2 linked regions of the Proteiniborus sp. DW1 genome follow. The protein of the gene in region 2 interacts with the protein of the main gene of each other region in a pairwise test. Links are inferred from orthologs where the notes say so. Each region holds a gene or a part of one and is shown on either strand. Other genes may lie near its edges. The genes, in order: rplD and def.

Region 1 (10,259 bases), on a different replicon or contig from region 2:
GATCATGAAATTCTTGATGTGTCAGCACAAAAAATTGTGGAAACTGCAAAAAGAACAGGAGCAAATGTTTCAGGCCCAATTCCACTACCAACTGAAAAACAAATCATAACAATACTAAGAGCTGTTCACAAGTATAAGGATTCTAGAGAGCAGTTTGAGCAAAGAACTCATAAGAGATTAATCGATATCTTAAATCCTACACCAAAAACAGTAGATTCATTAATGAAACTTAATCTACCAGCAGGTGTAGACATTGAAATTAAATTATAAGAATACAAGTAGAGAATTAAAATAAATACACTCTGCTTAGTATGATTGCACGAAAGTGTAATCCGCTGTAAGATTTCAGGAGGTGTAAAGATGAAAAGTATATTAGGTAAAAAGATTGGAATGACACAAGTATTTACTGAGGAAGGAATAGTAATTCCGGTTACAGTAATCGAAGTTGGTCCAATAAAAGTTGTTCAGAAAAAAACCGTAGAAAAAGACGGTTACAATGCAATCCAAGTAGGCTATGGTGATGTTAAAGAAAAAAGAGTTAATAAACCATTAAAAGGCCACTTTGAAAAGGCAAGTACAGAAGCTAAAAGATATTTAAAAGAAATTAGAGTTGATGATATAGATGCTTATGAAATAGGCCAAGAAATAAAAGCTGATGTATTCTCAGCAGGAGATAGAGTAGATGCAACTGGAATATCTAAGGGTAAGGGATTCCAAGGTGCTATTAAGAGACATAACCAAGGTAGAGGACCTATGTCACACGGTTCTAAATATCATAGAGGAATAGGTTCAATGGGTGGTTCAGCTACTCCATCGAGAATATTTAAGGGCAAGAAAATGCCTGGTCACATGGGACATGAGAGAGTAACAGTACAAAACCTAGAAGTTATAAGAGTAGATGCAGAGAAGAACTTCATATTAGTTAAAGGTGCTGTTCCAGGACCAAAAGGCGGACTAATTACAATAAAAGAATCTGTAAAGGCTTCAAAGTAAGTTCTTAGGAAAGGAGGAAGTTAGATGCCAAAGGTAGCTTTATATAATGTATCAGGCCAACAAATTGGTGATATAGAGTTAAGCGATGCGGTATTTGGAGTTGAAGTAAACCAACACGTTTTATACGAAGCTGTAAAGAACCAGCTTGCAAATAAAAGACAAGGTACTCAATCAGCTAAAACAAGAGCAGAAGTAAGAGGTGGAGGAAGAAAACCTTGGAGACAAAAAGGAACAGGTAGAGCTCGTCAAGGAAGCATAAGAGCACCTCAATGGATAGGTGGTGGAGTAGTATTTGCTCCAAAACCAAGAGATTATAGCTATGCTATTCCTAAAAAGGTTAAGAGATTAGCTATGAAGAGCGCATTAAGCTCAAAGGTTGAAAACAAAGAAATTATTGTATTAGATGAATTAAATCTAACTCAACCTAAAACAAAAGATATGGTAAATATCTTAAAGAACATAAATTCTAGCAAAAAGGCATTAATCGTTATGGCTGAAAAGAATGAAAATGTAATTAAGTCAGCAAGAAATATACCAGGAGTTCAAACTAGCTTAACAAATACTCTTAATGTATATGACATTCTTAAATACGATTCATTCATCATAACTAAGGATGCTGTTAAAAAAGTGGAGGAGGTGTATGCATAATGCGTAATCCACACGACATCATAAGAAAACCAGTAGTAACAGAAAGAAGTATGAATGATATGGCAGAAGGTAAATATACCTTTGTTGTAGATAAAAAAGCCAATAAAACGGAAATCAAAAATGCTATTGAAAAGATTTTTGGAGTAAAGGTTGAAAAGGTAAACACTATGCTTATGGAAGGTAAAGTGAAAAGACAAGGAATTCATGAGGGTAAAAGACCGGATTGGAAAAAAGCAATTGTTACCCTTACTAAAGATAGTAAAGGCATAGAGTTCTTTGAAGGCATGTAATTCTTAATTGCAAGTAAGAGGAGGGAAATAAATGGGTATCAAGAAATACAAAGCGACTTCGCCTGCAATTAGACAAATGACTGTTTCAACATTTGAAGAAATAACAAAAAAAGAGCCTGAAAAGTCATTAGTTGTAAGCTTAAATAGACAAGCGGGAAGAAACGCCCACGGAAAGATTACAGTTAGACACAGAGGCGGCGGAGCTAAAAGAAAATATAGAATAATTGATTTCAAAAGAAATAAAGATGGCATACCTGGAAAGGTAGCTGCAATAGAGTATGATCCAAACAGAACAGCAAACATTGCATTAATAAACTATGCTGATGGAGAGAAAAGATATATAATTGCTCCACTTGGTTTAAAAGTTGGAGATGTAATAGAATCAGGTCCAGATGCAGATATTAAAGTAGGTAATGCACTACCATTAGGAAATATACCAGTAGGTACAATAATCCATAATATAGAATTAAAAGCTGGAAAAGGCGGACAGCTAGTTAGATCAGCTGGAAACGAAGCACAGCTTATGGGTAAAGAAGGAAACTATGCTACTGTTAAACTACCATCTGGTGAATTTAGACTAATTAGAGTAGAATGTAGAGCAACAATAGGTCAAGTAGGAAACATAGACCATGAAAATATAACAGTAGGTAAAGCTGGAAGAAAGAGACACATGGGCTTTAGACCAACAGTTAGAGGTAGCGTTATGAACCCTAACGATCACCCACACGGTGGTGGTGAAGGAAGAACAGGTATAGGTAGACCATCTCCTGTAACACCATGGGGTAAACCAGCATTAGGATACAAGACTCGTAAGAAAAACAAAAAATCAAATCAATATATCGTTAGAGCGAGAAAGAAATAATCTTCTTAAATTGATTAATCGGCCTCGGCTTATGCTTATAAAAGAACAAATAATATCGCATTGGGAGGAGGAACTTAAATGGGTAGATCCCTTAAAAAAGGACCATTTTGCGACGATCATTTACTAAAAAAAGTTGAAGAATTAAATGCTAAAAATGAAAAGAAAGTTATTAAGACATGGTCACGTCGTTCAACTATATTTCCGCAAATGATAGGACACACTATAGCTGTACATGATGGAAGAAAACATGTACCAGTATATATAACAGAAGACATGGTAGGTCACAAGCTAGGTGAATTTGCTCCTACTAGAACATTTAAAGGACACGCAGGTTCAGAAAAAACAACATCAGTTAGAAAGTAAGTAAGAAGGAGGGAACTTCGAGTGGAAGCTAGAGCTATCGCCAAATATATTCGTATTGCACCAAGAAAGGTGAACTTAGTGGCTGCTGAAATAAGAGGCAAGAACGTTGATGAAGCACTTGCTATCTTAAAATTCACACCTAAGAGAGGCGCTAAAGAGTTAGAGAAAGTTCTTAGTTCAGCTATTGCAAATGCTGAAAATAATTTTGATATGGATAGAGAAAAACTATATGTGCACGAAGCTTACGGTAATCAAGGACCTACGCTAAAGAGATGGAGACCGAGATCACAAGGTAGAGCGTATCCAATTCTAAAAAGAACAAGTCACATTGGAATCGTACTAAGAGAGAGAGAATAGAAAAGGAGGGATAAACAGATGGGTCAAAAAGTTAATCCACATGGATTGAGAGTAGGTATAATAAAAGATTGGGATTCAAAATGGTATGCTGATAGTAGACAGTTCGGAGATCTTCTAGTAGAAGATAATAAAATACGTGAGTTTGTAAAAAAACAATTGTTTACTTCTGGAATATCAAGAATTGAAATAGAAAGAGCAGCTAATAGAGTTAAAGTTACTGTAAACACTGCTAAACCAGGTATGGTTATAGGTAAAGGCGGTCAAGGAGTAGAAGAGCTAAGAAAAAATCTAGAGAAGTTAACTAAGAAAAATGTAACTGTGAACGTTGAAGAAATAAAAGTTCCTGAGTTAGACGCACAATTAGTTGCTGAAAATATTGCAAGCCAACTTGAGCGAAGAGTATCTTTTAGAAGAGCTATGAAGCAAGCTATTCAAAGAACTATGAGATCAGGAGCAAAGGGAATTAAAACAGCTGTATCTGGAAGACTTGGTGGTGCAGATATGGCTAGAACAGAAGGATATAGTGAAGGAACAATACCTCTTCAAACTTTAAGAGCAGATATAAGCTATGGATTTGCAGAAGCTGACACAACATATGGAAAGCTAGGTGTTAAAGTTTGGATATACAAGGGTGAGGTTCTTCCTACTGCAAAGGTAGAACAAAAAGAAGAGGTTGCTGAGAAATAAAGTAGTGTAGGAAGGAGGAAGTTAATATGTTAATGCCTAAAAGAGTAAAACGCCGTAGAGTACAAAGAGGAAGAATGACAGGTAAAGCTACTCGAGGCAATAAGATTTCTTACGGTGAATATGGATTGCAAGCATTAGAACCAGCTTGGATTTCATCCAATCAAATAGAAGCAGCAAGAAGAGCGATGACAAGATATGTTAAGAGGGGCGGTAAGATCTGGATAAAAATATTTCCGGATAAGCCAATAACTCAAAAACCTGCTGAAACTCGTATGGGTTCTGGTAAAGGTTCACCAGAATACTGGGTAGCAGTAGTTAAACCAGGAAGAGTATTATTCGAAATGGCAGGAGTTCCAGAAGAAACTGCTAGAGAGGCAATGAGACTAGCGGCACATAAATTACCGATTAAAACTAAATTTGTCACTCGACAAGATGTAATTGAAGAGGGTGGTGAAGCTAATGAAAGCTAATGAAATTCGTCAAATGACTGCTCAAGAACTTGATAACAAACTTAACGATTTAAAGGCTGAACTGTTTAATTTAAGATTTCAATTAGCTACAGGACAGCTTGATAACCCAATGAGAATTAAATCTGTTAGAAAAGATATTGCGCGTGTTAAGACAATAATAAGAGAAAGAGAAATAAAACAGATTAACGCATAGCTTAACGGGAAAGGAGGGCCAACCTAATGGAAAGAGGTAATAGGAAGGTTAGAATAGGTCGAGTTGTTAGCGACAAAATGGATAAGACAATAGTAGTTGCCATTGAAACATTTGTAGCACATCCTTTATACGGAAAAATGGTTAAAAGAACTACAAAATTTAAAGCACATGATGAAAACAATGAATGCCGAATAGGCGATAAAGTTAAGATAATGGAAACTAGACCATTAAGTAGAGAAAAAAGATGGAGACTAGTTGAGATAATAGAGAAAGCAAAATAATCCTTGGTATCGACGAAAGGAGGGTAATAAATGTTACAACAAGAATCACGTATGAAAGTCGGAGATAATTCTGGAGCTAAAGAATTATTGATTATAAAAGTTTTAGGTGGAACACGTAGAAAATATGCTAACATAGGCGATGTAGTAGTAGCTACTGTTAAAAGTGCAACACCAGGTGGTGTTGTTAAAAAAGGAGATATAGTTAAGGCTGTAATCGTTAGAAGTAAAAAAGGTGTTAGAAGACAAGACGGAAGCTACATTAAATTTGATGAGAATGCAGCTGTTATAATAAAAGATGATAAATCACCAATAGGTACTCGTATTTTCGGACCAGTTACAAGAGAATTAAGAGAAGGTAACTTCATGAAGATAATATCACTAGCACCTGAAGTGTTATAAGAGGAGGTGTAGACAATGCATGTTAAAAAAGGTGACACAGTAGTAGTTATTTCAGGTAAAGATAAAGGAAAAAAAGGAAAAATTCTTACTGCTATGCCAAAGGAAGATAGAGTAATTGTAGAAGGTGTAAATATGCTTACAAAGCATCAAAAACCAAAGGGACAAATGCAACCAGGTGGAATAATACACCAAGAAGGACCAATTCATGTGTCAAACGTGATGTTATACTGTAATAAAGATAAGACAGGCGTTAGAGTTGGATATAAAGTTTTAGAAAACGGTGATAAAGTAAGAGTCTGCAAAAAATGTGGTGAAGTTTTATAATAAGCTACAGTTGAAGGGAGGTTTACAAAATGGCAACACGCCTTAGAGATAAATATAAAAATGAAGTTATTCCAGCATTAATGGAAAAATTTAAATACGATAATATAATGGAAGTTCCTAAGCTTGAAAAAATAGTTATAAATATGGGGCTTGGAGAAGCGAGAGATAACCCAAAATTGTTAGAATCAGCTGTAGAAGAGCTAGGTATTATATCAGGACAAAAACCAATAGTAACTAGAGCAAAGAAATCTGTAGCAAACTTTAAAGTTCGTGAAGGTATGCCAGTTGGTTCAAAGGTTACTCTAAGAGGAGATAAGATGTATGAGTTCCTTGACAAGCTAATGAATATAGCACTACCAAGAGTTAGGGACTTTAGAGGAGTATCAAGTACATCTTTTGATGGTAGAGGAAATTATGCTTTAGGAATTAAAGAACAGCTAATATTCCCTGAAATAGAATATGATAAGGTTGATTCAATAAAAGGAATGGATATAATCGTAGTTACAACAGCTAAAACTGATGAGGAAGCGAAAGAGTTCTTAGCACTTATGGGAATGCCCTTTAGAAAGTAAAAGAGGAGGCGAAAAAGAGTGGCTAAAAAATCAATGATAGTTAAACAAAGCAGAAAGCAGAAATTCAGCTCCAGGGAATATAACAGATGCAAGATTTGTGGAAGACCACATGCTTACCTAAGAAAGTTCGGAGTTTGCCGTATTTGCTTCAGAGAACTAGCTTACAAGGGACAGATTCCTGGAGTAAAAAAAGCGAGCTGGTAATAGATTGTTAAAATGGAAGGAGGTAGACTCGAATGGTGATGACTGATCCAATTGCAGATATGCTTACAAGAATAAGAAACGGAAATAATGCAAAACATGAGACTGTGGATATCCCAGCTTCAAATATGAAGAAATCAATAGCTAACATCCTTTTAGAAGAAGGTTTTATAAAAGGATTTGATGTAATAGAAGATGGAAAACAAGGTATTCTAAGAATACAACTTAAATATGGAAAAGATAATGAGAAAATAATTTCTGGTATTAAAAGAATATCTAAACCAGGTTTAAGGGTTTATGTAAAAAGTGATGAGATACCTAGAGTATTGGGCGGACTAGGAATAGCAGTTCTTTCAACATCAAAAGGTATTGTAACAGATAAAATAGCAAGAAAAGAAGGCGTAGGCGGAGAAGTAATCTGCTACATTTGGTAATAGATAAAAGACTGATTTAATGGAAAAGGAGGTATAAGTCATGTCAAGGATAGGTTTAAAGCCGATAACTATACCAAGTGGCGTAGAAGTAAAAATTGATGCAAACAACTATGTAGTAGTTAAAGGCGCAAAAGGAAAACTTGAACAACAGCTTGATAAAGAGATTAAAATTAATATAGAAGATAATGTGATTCATTTGTCTCGTCCAACAGAACAAAAGAGACACAAATCACTACACGGCTTAACAAGAACATTATTATTTAATATGATCGAAGGGGTTACTAATGGGTATACTAGAAGCCTTGAGATCATAGGAACAGGTTATCGTGCTCAAAAACAAGGTAAAAAGCTAGTACTTAACCTAGGATTTTCTCATCCAGTTGAAATGGAGGATCCAGAAGGTATAGAAGTAGAGGTACCAGCACCTAACAAGATAATTGTTAAGGGTATAGATAAGCAACAGGTTGGAAACTATGCTGCAGTTATTAGAGACTGGAGAAGACCAGAGCCTTATAAAGGTAAAGGTATAAGATATGAAGGCGAAAATGTAAGACGCAAGGAAGGAAAGACAGGTAAGTAGGAAAGGAGTGAAAACAGGTGCTTAAAAAAGTAAATAGTAATGTAAAAAGACAAAAAAGGCATTTAAGAATCAGAAAGACTGTAACTGGAACTCCTGAGAGACCAAGATTAAATGTGTATAGAAGTTTAAATCACATATATGCGCAAATAATCGATGACAAAGCAGGAAGAACTTTAGTGTCTGCTTCTACACTCGATAAAGAACTAAAAGGAAAGCTAGGGGAGACTGGCAACAAAGAGGCTGCTAAGGCTGTTGGAAAACTAGTAGCAGAAAAAGCTCTAGCAAAAGGCATCGAAGAAGTTATATTTGATAGAGGCGGATATATTTATCACGGAAGAGTTAAGGAACTTGCAGAAGGAGCAAGAGAAGGCGGATTAAAGTTCTAAATGAAGGAGGGAAAATAATGCAACATGGTCGTATAGATGCTAACGAATTAGATTTACAAGAAAGAGTTGTTAGTATAAATCGTGTAACTAAGGTTGTTAAAGGTGGTAGAAACTTTAGATTTAGTGCACTAGTAGTAGTAGGAGATGAAAATGGGCATGTAGGAGTAGGTATGGCTAAGGCCCAAGAGGTTCCAGAAGCTATTAGAAAAGCAGTACAAGATGCTAAAAAACATTTAATAGCAGTACCAACAGTAGGTACAACAATTCCTCATGAAACAGTAGGAGAGTTTGGAGCAGGAAAGGTGTTACTAAAGCCAGCTTCAGAAGGTACTGGAGTTATAGCTGGAGGTCCTGTACGTGCAGTTATTGAGCTTGCAGGTATTAGAGACCTAAGAGGTAAATCCTTAGGTTCCAATAATCCTAGAAACATGGTAAATGCAACTATGGAAGCTCTAAAACAACTTAAGAGAGCAGAAGATGTTGCTAGACTTAGAGGAAAAACTGTTGAAGAGTTATTAGGTTAGGGGGGAAATACCTTGGCTAAAATTCAAATTAAACTAATAAAGAGCCCAATCGGTAGGATAGAGGCTCACAAAAGAACTATACAGGCCTTAGGACTTAAGAAAATAGGTCAAATAGTAGAAAAAGAAGATACTCCTCAAATTAGAGGTATGATAGAAAAAGTTAATTATATGGTTGAAGTTATTGAGTAGAACTTTTTGATAAGAGGAGGTGCAACCATGAAACTACATGAATTAAGACCAAATCAAGGTGGCGGCAGCAGAAAGACTAAAAGATTAGGTAGAGGTACTGGTTCAGGTCAAGGAAAAACTGCTGGTAGAGGACAAAAAGGACAAAAATCTCGTTCAGGCGGTGGAGTAAGACCAGGTTTTGAAGGTGGACAGATGCCATTATATAGAAGATTACCTAAGAGAGGTTTTACAAATATATTTGCTAAAACATACGCAATAGTTAACCTTGATGATTTAAATATATTTGAAGATAATGTAGAAGTAACACCTGAACTTCTTATTCAAGCAGGCATCATCAAAAAGCTTGAAGATGGAGTTAAAATACTTGGTGATGGTGAATTAAACAAAAAATTAACTGTTAAAGCCCACAAATTCAGCAAATCAGCTGCTGAAAAAATAGTGGCTAATGGGGGAAAGGTAGAGGTGATCTAAAATGCTATCCACTTTAAGGAACGCATGGAAAATTCCTGATTTAAGGAAGAAAATATTATTCACATTTGCCATGCTTGTAGTGTTTAGATTAGGCTCTAGTATTCCAGTACCTGGAATAGACAGGACTGTTATAGATTCTATGTTTGCTGCTAGCTCTGGGGGAATGCTAGATTTTCTAAACTTAATGGCTGGGGGAGCTTTTAAAGATTTTACGATTTTTGCTCTTAATATTTACCCATATGTAACTGCTTCAATTATTATACAGTTATTGACAATTGCTATTCCAAGCTTAGAAGCTCTAGCAAAAGAAGGCGAAGAAGGAAGAAAGAAAATCGCTGAGTACACTAGATATGGTACAATTATCCTTGCTCTAGTCCAAGCAATTGGTATTAGTGTTGGATTTTTTAACAGAGCTCTTATTAGTAAAGAATTTCTACCAGTAGCAGTAATTGTTTTAGTATTAACTGCTGGAACAGCATTTTTAATGTGGCTAGGAGAGCTTATTACTGAAAAAGGTATTGGAAATGGTATTTCTCTTATTATATTTGTCGGTATCATTTCAAGAGCGCCTGGCGCATTAATCAATATGTTTAAATTAGTATTGGCAGGAGAAAAAGTTTTAGAAATAATTGGGTTCTTAATAGTAGCCTTAGTTATAATAGTTGGTGTTATAGCTATACAAGAGGGTACTAGAAAGATACCTGTTCAATATGCTAAAAGAGTTGTAGGAAGAAAGATGTATGGTGGCCAAAGCACACATATTCCTATAAAAGTGTTGATGGCAGGAGTAATTCCTGTAATCTTCTCTACATCATTACTACAATTTCCCCAAATTTTAGCAATGTTCTTAAATCCTAACGGTAAATTTGCAGCTTTCATTACAAATTACTTTACATTAAATGGTGCTGTTGGAGCATGGATATATTCCATACTAAATATATTACTAATAATTTTCTTCACATATTTCTATACAGCAGTACAGTTTAATCCAGTTGAGTATGCAAATAACCTAAAAGAACATGGTGGATTTATACC
Region 2 (9,833 bases):
ACACAAGCTTCTTGATGAACAGTAATTATGTCTGCACCTGCATCTACAAAGTCTTTTATATACTGATCAGGTTTTTCTATCATCAAATGCACATCAAAAGGCACTTTAGTAACCTTTCTAAGCATTTTTATTACTGGTGCACCAAATGTAATATTGGGTACAAAATGACCATCCATCACATCAAGGTGAATAAAATCTGCTCCGCCTTCTTCAACTAATTTAATTTGTTCTTCTAATTTACTAAAATCTGCTGATAAAATAGAAGGAGCTATTTTAATCATAGTTAGTACCTCCTAATATCTTTTATTTCCTGTAGCATACTTAAGTAATTCTCATATCTTAATTTACTTATCTCACCATTGTCTACTGCTTCTTTCACTGCACAACCAGGCTCTTTATGATGTGAGCACCCTGAAAACCTGCAGGAATTGCTTTTGTCGAATATTTCAATAAAATAATACTGAAGCTCTTTTTCATTTAAGAAATCAATATCTAAAGTGCTAAATCCAGGAGTATCTACAACCCAACCACCTAAATCTAACTCTATAAGCTCAACATGTCTTGTAGTGTGTTTTCCTCTACTAGTCTTGTGACTAATATCGCCAGTTTGCAGCTTTAAGTTTGATTGGATGTTGTTTAATAGTGTAGATTTACCTACTCCAGATGGTCCTGCAAATACAGTTATTTTATCTTTAAGTAAATCCTTTATTTCATCGATACCTTGCTTAGTTTCACAGCTAGTTTTCACTATTTTATACCCTGCATTATGATAAATATTATAAATCTCATCTGCTTTTCCATCGGTATCCAAATCATATTTATTTATGCATATTATCACATCTAGTTCCTGATATGATGCTAGAAGCAAAAATCTATCTAGAAGCCATAAATTAGGCTCTGGTTTTTGCGCAGCAAACACTATTATAGCTTGATTTACATTTGAAACTGGAGGTCTTTTTAGTTCAGTAATTCTATCTAATATTTGTTCTACATAGCCTGTATTGTCCTCTTCGTTAACTCTAATTAAAACTCTATCTCCAGTAAGAGGAATGGTTTTATTCTTTCTAAAAAGCCCCCTAGCTCTACACTCATAGACTTTATTCTCTACTTTTACGTAATAAAAACCGCCTATGCCTTTAATAATAATTCCTTCTAGCATAAATCAGTTCTCCTTTATATAATTATATTTCATCAATAAACACACCATCAAAATAAACCTCATACTTTGCACTTCTCTTACCCTCAACTAAAACAGATATAGATTCTTCACTTGTACTGTGAACTTCATTATAAATTACTTCTCTTTCTCCATCTTGTATCCTATATATTTTGACCTCAACTTCATTTTTATCTTTTGGTAATATAATAGATAGGTTATTGTTTATTATTTCGTCTACATCTGTTTCTTTTTTGTCACTTCCATCTGGTTTTTCCATATCCTCCAGACCATTACTTACCGTTAGTTTTATAGTTGTGTTTTCTTCAACTTCTGAGCCAGCAGTAAGGTCTTGCCATATTATGATATCCTTATCTACATTTTCATTGTACTCATACTTGATGTCTACAACTAATCCTAAGTTTGTTAGCTCATTCTTAGCTTTATCTATATTTTCTCCGATTACATTTGGTACAATAACATATTTTATCTCAGGTCCATCACTAACGACTAATTTCACTGTAGAACCCTTAGGCACTCTTTGATTTTCTTCTGGTGTTTGACTTATAACGTAATCCTTTGGAATGTCACTATAAACACGTTCGGGAACACTGCGCAGTCCCTCAGATTCTAAAAGATTCTCAGCTTCATCTATATGTTTATTAACTACATATGGAACATCTACTTCTTCTACGCCCTTACTTATTGTAACATCAATAGGATATCCTTCTTTTACAGTCTCTCCAGCTTTTACACTTTGATCTATTACATGACCTTTTTCATATTCACTACTATAAACTTCACTCTTCACTCTCAAAACAAGGTTAATTTCGTTTAATTTTTCTTCTGCAACATCTTTATGAAGCCCTCTAACATCAATTACCTTTACTTCCTGACCCTGTATCTGGCCTCTAAGCCAAAGAAATCCTGCAGTTATCCCTATAGTCAACAATAAGGCTAAAATAATTGCTGTTAATGTAACTAACTTAGATGAGCCTCCTTTTTCATCTTTATAGATGTTATCACTATTCATATTACGTTTATCAACTTTTTTTCTTTGATTTTTCATTGAATCATTTCCCTCTTGGTTTATCAAAGTATCATCTATTCTTGGAATAATTCTAGTAGGTGAATCGTTGAAATTACTTATGTGAATTTCGTCACTATTTCTAAATTTTTTTAAGTCACTTAATAGAGTTTTGATATCACTATACCTTAAGCTTTGGTCTTTTTGAACGCATTTCATAATAATACTTTCCAAATCCAAAGGGATAGAGCTATCAATATGAGATGGAGGTTCTATATCCTCTTGTATATGTTTTAAAGCAACAGAAATAGGACTATCCCCTTGAAAAGGCACTGTACCAGTAATCATTTCGTACATAACTACTCCAAGAGAATAGATATCTGATTTTTCATCAGTATAGCCACCTCTAGCTTGCTCTGGTGAAAAATAATGAACAGAGCCTATAACGTTACTTGTATTAGTCACTGTAGAGGTAGTAGCAGCTCTGGCAATTCCAAAATCAGTTACCTTAACTATACCATCCTCTGTTACTAAAATATTATGAGGCTTAATATCTCTATGAACTATATGGTTTTCATGGGCATGGCTTAAGGCTTCAGCAATTTTAATAGCAATGTCTAGAGACTCTTCTATACTAAGCTGCCCTTTCTCTCTTATTAGTTGCTTCAAGGTTTTTCCATTAACAAATTCCATTACTATATAATGAATGTTATCCTCTACACCTACATCATAAATACTTACTATGTTAGGATGAGATAAACTTGCAGCTGCCTGAGATTCTCTTCTAAATTTATTAATAAAATCTTCATCATGTATGAATTCAGATCTTAGTATCTTTACAGCAACAAACCTATTTAGTAATCTGCATTTAGCCTTATAGACTAAAGCCATTCCTCCACCGCCAACTTTTTCGAGGATTTCATATCTATTTCCTAATATTTTCCCAATCATGTTTTCACCTCTTTTCAACAAATCTAATAATCATAACTGTTGTATTATCAAAACCACCCATTTCATTTGCTACATCTGTAAGTAAACAACAAGCTTGTCGTATATCCTCACAACTATTTAATACTTCTTTTATTTTCTCATCGCTTACTAAGTTAGTTAGTCCATCAGTACATAATATTATTAGATCACCATCATTTAGATTTCTATTAATTATATCAACCTTTATTTCAGTATCAGTACCTAATGCTCTTGTAATAATATTCTTTTGGGGATGATGAATAGCTTCTTCATTGCTAATACTTCCATTTCTAACTAATTCAGCTACAAGAGAATGATCTTGGGTCAACTGATACAGTTCATGTTCGCTAAATAAATATGCTCTACTATCACCCATATGCCCAATAAATATCTCATTATAGTGAATAATCCCTAAGGTGATTGTAGTTCCCATACCTACACAACTTTGATTATCTTTAGCTTCCTTTAATATTCTATTATTAGCCTCTAATAATGTTGTATTTATAAACCTTGGAATATCCAGGTTACCTTGAATAATATTCTCTTTATCTCTGCAATAGCTTTCTTTAATTGTATCAATTGCTAAAGAACTGGCCACTTCACCTGCATTGTGACCTCCCATACCATCTGCGACTACAAATAAAGGTAGTTTGTCATCATCTGAGTAATAATATGAATCCTGATTTATATTTCTTACTTTACCCACATCTGAACACGCACATATAAACATCTTAACACCCCGCTTCACAAGATAATGTAGTTTAAGAGTATCCCCTTTCAATATAGTCTCTTCTTAATTGTCCACAAGCAGCATTTACGTCTGCACCCATTTCTCTCCTTATAGTAGTGTTTATTCCGTTTTTAAGTAAAATATCTTTAAATTTAAGTACTGATTTTTCATTAGATTTTGTATGACTAAATTCTTTTATAGTATTAAGAGGAATTAGGTTAACGTGGCACAACATACCTTTTAGCAATTTAACTATTTCTAATGCGTCCTTCTGATGATCATTTACATCCTTAATTAAGGTATACTCAAAGGTTACCCTTCTGTTTGTTTTAGCAATATAATAACTACATGCTTCCATTATCTCGCGTATACTGTATTTCTTAGCTATTGGCATAATCTTTTTTCTCTCCTCATCAAATGGAGAATGAAGAGAAATAGATAGGTTAATGGGTATTCCCTCATCTGCTAAGTCAAAAATTCTAGGTACAAGACCACATGTTGAAATTGTAATATGTCTATAGCCTAAATTTTGTCCATTCTTATCATGTATGATTTTGAAAAATTTCATTACATTATTATAGTTATCTAGTGGTTCTCCACTACCCATTAATACTACATTTGAAATACTAATATTCTGTTCTTTCTGTATCTGATAAAATTGTTCCAGTATCTCTCCTGGTAATAGATGACGTACTAAACCACTTTTGGTTGAAGCACAGAACTCACATCCCATTCTACATCCTACCTGAGTAGATAGACATACAGAAGTTCCGTGTTTATATTTCATCATCACACTTTCAATAACATTTCCATCATCTAGTACAAATAAGTATTTTATGGTATCATCCTGTTTAGAATCTAGTCTCTCCGCAATCTTAAGGTTACTGACTCTATAATTAGAGTTCAGCTTGTCCCTGAGCCCCTGAGGAAGTTCTGTAATATCATCTATAGAAGAAACCATCTTCTGATGCATCCATTTAAATGCTTGGGCTGCTCGATACTTTTTTTCTCCAAGTTTTAGAAATATTTCCTCTAATTCTTCTATTTCAAGCGATTTTAAATCAGTTTTGTCCAAATAATCCCTCCTACAAATATTGCAAGACATAATATATTATATCATAATAAATAAAAATTTAACTATAAACATCTATATTTTAATCATCTTTGCAATAAAAAAGCCATCAGTATTATTAATATTGGGATATAGTTCAATATATCCATTTGCAGCTGATTTACTCAATTCAACATTATCTATACAATCCTCAAAACTAACTAATCGAAAATCATTATTATATTCAATGAATTTTCTTATTAGATAAATATTTTCCTCTTTTTGAATTGTACATGTACTATAAACAAGCGTCCCACCTTTTTTAACATATTTACTGCCATTTAGTAATATTTCAAATTGTAATTTTGTAATTGCTGATAAATCGTCTTTTTCCTTTCTCCATTTAATATCTGGCTTTCTTCTTATTAATCCTAGGCCTGAACATGGGGCATCCACAAGACAACAGTCAACCTTATTCACTAAATTTTCATCTAAATCTAGGGCATTATACTTTTCTGTATCAATAATTTTAATTCCTAATCGATTTATATTGCTTTCAACTAGCTTAAGTTTATGTTCATGAATATCTCTAGCTATTATCTTACCTTTATTTTTCATTTTTTGAGCAATATGAGTTGTCTTTCCTCCTGGTGCACAACAAACATCCACTACAAAGTCACCTGGCTTTGGATCCATTATTTGAGCTACTAACATAGAGCTTTCATCTTGTATTTGGAATAGTCCATCTTTAAATTCATCTGTGTCTGTAATTCTAACAGGATTATATATAATTATACAGTCATATGCATAGCTGCCTTCACCTATAATAAATCCTTTACTTTCTAACCTATCCATTAAATCTTTTTTGGAAATTTTTAAGGTATTTACTCTTATGTTTAATTTAGGTCTTTCATTATTGGCAATACAAAGTTCTTCAGTAAAATCCATACCAAAGTCATTTAACCAACTCTCTACCATCCATCTAGGATGAGAATACTTTACTGATAAATATTCAACAGGGTTTTTATGTTTTTCAGGTAATTTTAATTCATTTATATCTTTTGAGATATTTCTCAGTATGGCATTAACGTAACTTATAGAACCTTTATGACCATATTTTTTTGCTAATTTCACTGATTCATTGACAGCAGCACTATTTGGTATTCTATCCATAAAGAGTATTTGATAGACCCCAACTCTCAAAATTTCTTTAATTATAGGTGCAATTTTTCTAAGCTTCACTTTAGAAAATTGCATTATAACCCAGTCTATTAAAAGTTTATTTTCCATAACTCCATAGACTATTTCTCTTATTAAGGACTCATCTAAACTACTCAAATCATTGTCAATATTTCTTGTTATAGATATATTAGAATATGCCTTCTCCTCATTAATTTCGTTTAAAATTTTGATTGCAACTTCTCTAGGGTTTTTTTTCATTATTTCACCTCATAATATAAGCAAATATTAAAATATTTGCCTCCATGCAAATCTTTTATGCAGTGGCTTAATCAAAAATAAGGGACTAGACAGCCCCTTAACCTCTTTTTTATTGCAGCAATTTAAAAGCTGTATTATTTAATATGAGTTCTATTAGATATTATTTAAGTTAATTTTTATTTTAATAGAACCCCTACTTCAAAATCATTCCCTCTTAAAAAATCTGATACTGACATACTTTTTTTGCCTGGAAACTGAATTTGTTTTATGGCTATACATTTATCTAAAGTATTTACATATATTCCTTCATTATTAACTTTAACTACCTTACCACTTTCTTCATCATTGAATTTATTTACAATATCTACTTCCAATATTTTTATATTATTCTCTTTATATGTTGTAAATGCTCCTGGCCATGGCTGTGTACCACGAACTAAGTTTTGAATATCGATGGCTTTTTCATTCCAGTTGATTTTTCCAAGGTCTTTAGACATCATAGGTGCATAAGTAGCTTTTTCATGATCTTGTGGAATTCTAATTATAGAACCTCTTTCTAAATCCGCAATAGTATCTATTAGAAGTTCTGCTCCTAATTTCATCAGCCTATCATGTAGCTCACCTGCTGTTTCCCCATCAAGTATATCAACCTCTCTTTTTAGTAGCATATCACCAGAGTCTAATCCCTTTTCCATTAACATAGTAGTCACACCTGTGGTCTTTTCACCATTTATTATTGCCCAATTGATTGGAGCTGCTCCTCTATACTTAGGAAGAAGTGAAGCGTGAACATTTATGCATCCAAACCTAGGAATATTTAATATGCTTTCTTTTAAAATTTGCCCATAGGCTACTACAACTATTACATCTGGATTCTCATTTTTAATTATTTCAACACTTTCGCTTGAATTAACATTATCAGGCTGATATATATTTAATCCAAGTTCAAGGGCTCTTTCTTTTACTGGTGTATATTGAACTTTCTTGCCTCTTCCTTTTGCCTTATCAGCTTGAGAAATTACAAGAGATACATGGTGTCCATTATTATATAGTGCTTCAAGTGTTGGCACAGAAAAATCTGGAGTACCCATAAATACAACTTTCATCCTAACACTCCTATTCCTCTTCAATACTTACTAGCTTATCAGTATACAATATTCCATTTAAATGATCTATTTCATGGCAAAGCGCTCTAGCTAAAAGGTCAGTTCCTTCAATTACATTCTTATTTCCACCTAAATCTAAATATTCTACTGTCACTTTTTCAGGTCTACACACCTTACCACTTTTTCCTGGTATGCTCAAGCAACCTTCTAAATCAATGTTTTCTCCTTCTTCTCGGACTATATAAGGATTTATTAGTATTATTGGCCCTTCACCTATATCAATTACCACTACTTTTTTAAGAACACCAACCTGTGGAGCTGCTAGGCCAACTCCTTCTTCCTTATACATTGTTTCAAGCATATCCTGTACTAAAATCTTAACTCTCTCATCAATTACATCTACCTCTCTAGATTTTTTCCTTAAAATCGGATCATCTTCATACCTTAACTGTCTTATGGCCATTTTATAACCTCCTAAATAATTGAAACTGGATTAAAATCAATGCTTACACTTATATTCTTAGCATTATTTTTTTCTATGTTATCCTTATTTACCCTATCTATTGCCTTAGTTATCAAAGTAATATTGCTTCTCTTTGCTTTAATAATAATTTGACGTCTATACTTATTCTTTATTCTATATATTGGAGCCTCCATGGGGCCTATAATGGTTTCCTTATGTTCTGCACTATCGATCTGTTTAAATACTTCAAGCCTAATATCTCTTGCTATTGAGCTAGCCACATTGTAAGTATCCTTCTCATTTTCTCCCGATATTATAATATTTATTATATCTCTAAATGGTGGATAGTTAAATTCTTTTCTTATAGATATCTCTTTATTATAAAAATTTACATAATCATGAGATTTAGCAGTCATTATGCTATAATGCTCAGGTTCATAAGTCTGAAGAATTACCTTTCCATCATATTCTCCTCTTCCTGCCCTACCTCCAACTTGTGTTAATAACTGAAATGTTCTCTCAGAAGCCTTAAAATCTGGTATATTTAGTGTGAGATCAGCCGCTATTATTCCTACTAAAGTCACATTAGGGAAATCTAAGCCCTTTGTTATCATTTGAGTTCCAATAAGGATATCAATATCTCCCTTTTTCATTTTTTCAAATATTTTTTCATGACTTCCTTTTGCTGTAGTAGTATCCAAATCCATTCTAGAAACTCTTGCGTTAGGGAATAATCTCTTAATCTCTTCTTCTACTCTTTGTGTACCTGTACCAAAATACTTAATATATTTACTACCACAACTAGGACATATTGTTGGTGGTTTTAAGGCAAAGCCACAATAGTGACATTTTAGAGTATTTTGTGACATATGGTAGGTTAAAGAAATATCACATTCTTTACATTTTACAACATAGCCACATTTTCTACAAGAAATAAAAGTTGAAAATCCCCTTCTGTTCAAGAACAATATGGTTTGTTTATTAGCCCTAAGGTTTTCTAAGATAGAACTATATAGAGAATTGCTAAACATTGATTTGTTTCCATTATCAAGTTCTTTTTTCATATCTATAACTTCAATCTTAGGCATCTCTTTATTATTTACTCTGTTAGGTAATTCAATTAGTTTGTACTCACCTTGTTTAGCTTTATAATAGCTTTCAATAGATGGTGTTGCAGAGCCAAGAACTAAAGTAGCACCTTCAATTTCGCATCTTTTTTCTGCTACTTCTATTGCATTATATTTAGGATTCATACTTGATTTGTAGCTTGCCTCATGCTCCTCATCAATAATAATAAATGCCAGCTTATCAAAGGGAGCAAAGATTGCAGACCTAGCTCCTACAACTATTTGCACTTCTCCTTCTTTTATCTTTCTCCATTCATCGTATCTTTCACCATTTGACAATCTACTATGCAACACAGCCACATTGTTTCTAAATCTTCCTGCAAATCTTTCTACAGTTTGAGGGGTAAGTGATATTTCTGGAACTAATACAATTGCTTGTTTTCCTGACTCAAGGATTCTTTCAATTAAATTAAGATAGACTTCAGTTTTTCCACTTCCAGTTACTCCGTGTAGTAAGTACTTATTATACCCATTTTCAAGATAGTCTCTATATATCTTATCAATACAATCTTCTTGTTCTTTTGTCAGTTTTATTTTTTTATATGGATTGATCTCTTTTGTTATGGCATCCCTTTTGATTTCGACATCAACAATAGTTATAAAGCCTTTCTCTTCTAAAGCTTTCAATGAACTAAGACTACAGCTAGTCTCCACCATTATGTCTTTTAAGCTTATAGACTCAATATTCTTTAAATATTTTACGATTTCAATCTGCTTTATTGCATTTTTAGATAATGTATTGATTACTTCTTCTGTATCATTAG

The links.
Region 1: the proteins of def (region 2) and rplD interact in binary tests that used the Escherichia coli proteins (3 or more experiments, as listed by UniProt). The link is inferred for Proteiniborus sp. DW1 from one-to-one orthologs.

What each region holds. Positions count from the first base shown.
Region 1 is NZ_FMDO01000049.1:38,223-48,481, reverse strand. Bases 89-2,829 are described here. They hold rplD (50S ribosomal protein L4), read left to right. Parts: upstream 89-1,017; coding sequence 1,018-1,641; downstream 1,642-2,829. Other genes in these bases: rplB (50S ribosomal protein L2), read left to right, coding at 1,963-2,793; rplW (50S ribosomal protein L23), read left to right, coding at 1,638-1,931; rplC (50S ribosomal protein L3), read left to right, coding at 361-993; rpsJ (30S ribosomal protein S10), read left to right, coding at 89-270. Also shown: more of rpsJ, read left to right, coding at 1-88; rpsS (30S ribosomal protein S19), read left to right, coding at 2,872-3,156; rplV (50S ribosomal protein L22), read left to right, coding at 3,178-3,513; rpsC (30S ribosomal protein S3), read left to right, coding at 3,532-4,200; rplP (50S ribosomal protein L16), read left to right, coding at 4,227-4,670; rpmC (50S ribosomal protein L29), read left to right, coding at 4,660-4,863; rpsQ (30S ribosomal protein S17), read left to right, coding at 4,890-5,144; rplN (50S ribosomal protein L14), read left to right, coding at 5,175-5,543; rplX (50S ribosomal protein L24), read left to right, coding at 5,559-5,867; rplE (50S ribosomal protein L5), read left to right, coding at 5,897-6,439; DW1_RS12540 (type Z 30S ribosomal protein S14), read left to right, coding at 6,458-6,643; rpsH (30S ribosomal protein S8), read left to right, coding at 6,676-7,074; rplF (50S ribosomal protein L6), read left to right, coding at 7,115-7,654; rplR (50S ribosomal protein L18), read left to right, coding at 7,672-8,040; rpsE (30S ribosomal protein S5), read left to right, coding at 8,058-8,564; rpmD (50S ribosomal protein L30), read left to right, coding at 8,577-8,753; and 2 more genes.
Region 2 is NZ_FMDO01000038.1:18,672-28,504, forward strand. The notes cover bases 6,217-8,912. They hold def (peptide deformylase), read right to left. Parts: upstream 7,943-8,912; coding sequence 7,490-7,942; downstream 6,217-7,489. Other genes in these bases: rsmB (16S rRNA (cytosine(967)-C(5))-methyltransferase RsmB), read right to left, coding at 6,217-6,373; fmt (methionyl-tRNA formyltransferase), read right to left, coding at 6,550-7,479; priA (primosomal protein N'), read right to left, coding at 7,954-8,912. Outside these bases: rpe (ribulose-phosphate 3-epimerase), read right to left, coding at 1-281; rsgA (ribosome small subunit-dependent GTPase A), read right to left, coding at 284-1,159; pknB (Stk1 family PASTA domain-containing Ser/Thr kinase), read right to left, coding at 1,182-3,134; DW1_RS09635 (Stp1/IreP family PP2C-type Ser/Thr phosphatase), read right to left, coding at 3,139-3,882; dual-specificity RNA methyltransferase RlmN, read right to left, coding at 3,914-4,957; more of rsmB, read right to left, coding at 5,030-6,216; more of priA, read right to left, coding at 8,913-9,833. UniProt on the Escherichia coli protein: Removes the formyl group from the N-terminal Met of newly synthesized proteins. Requires at least a dipeptide for an efficient rate of reaction. N-terminal L-methionine is a prerequisite for activity but the enzyme has broad specificity at other positions.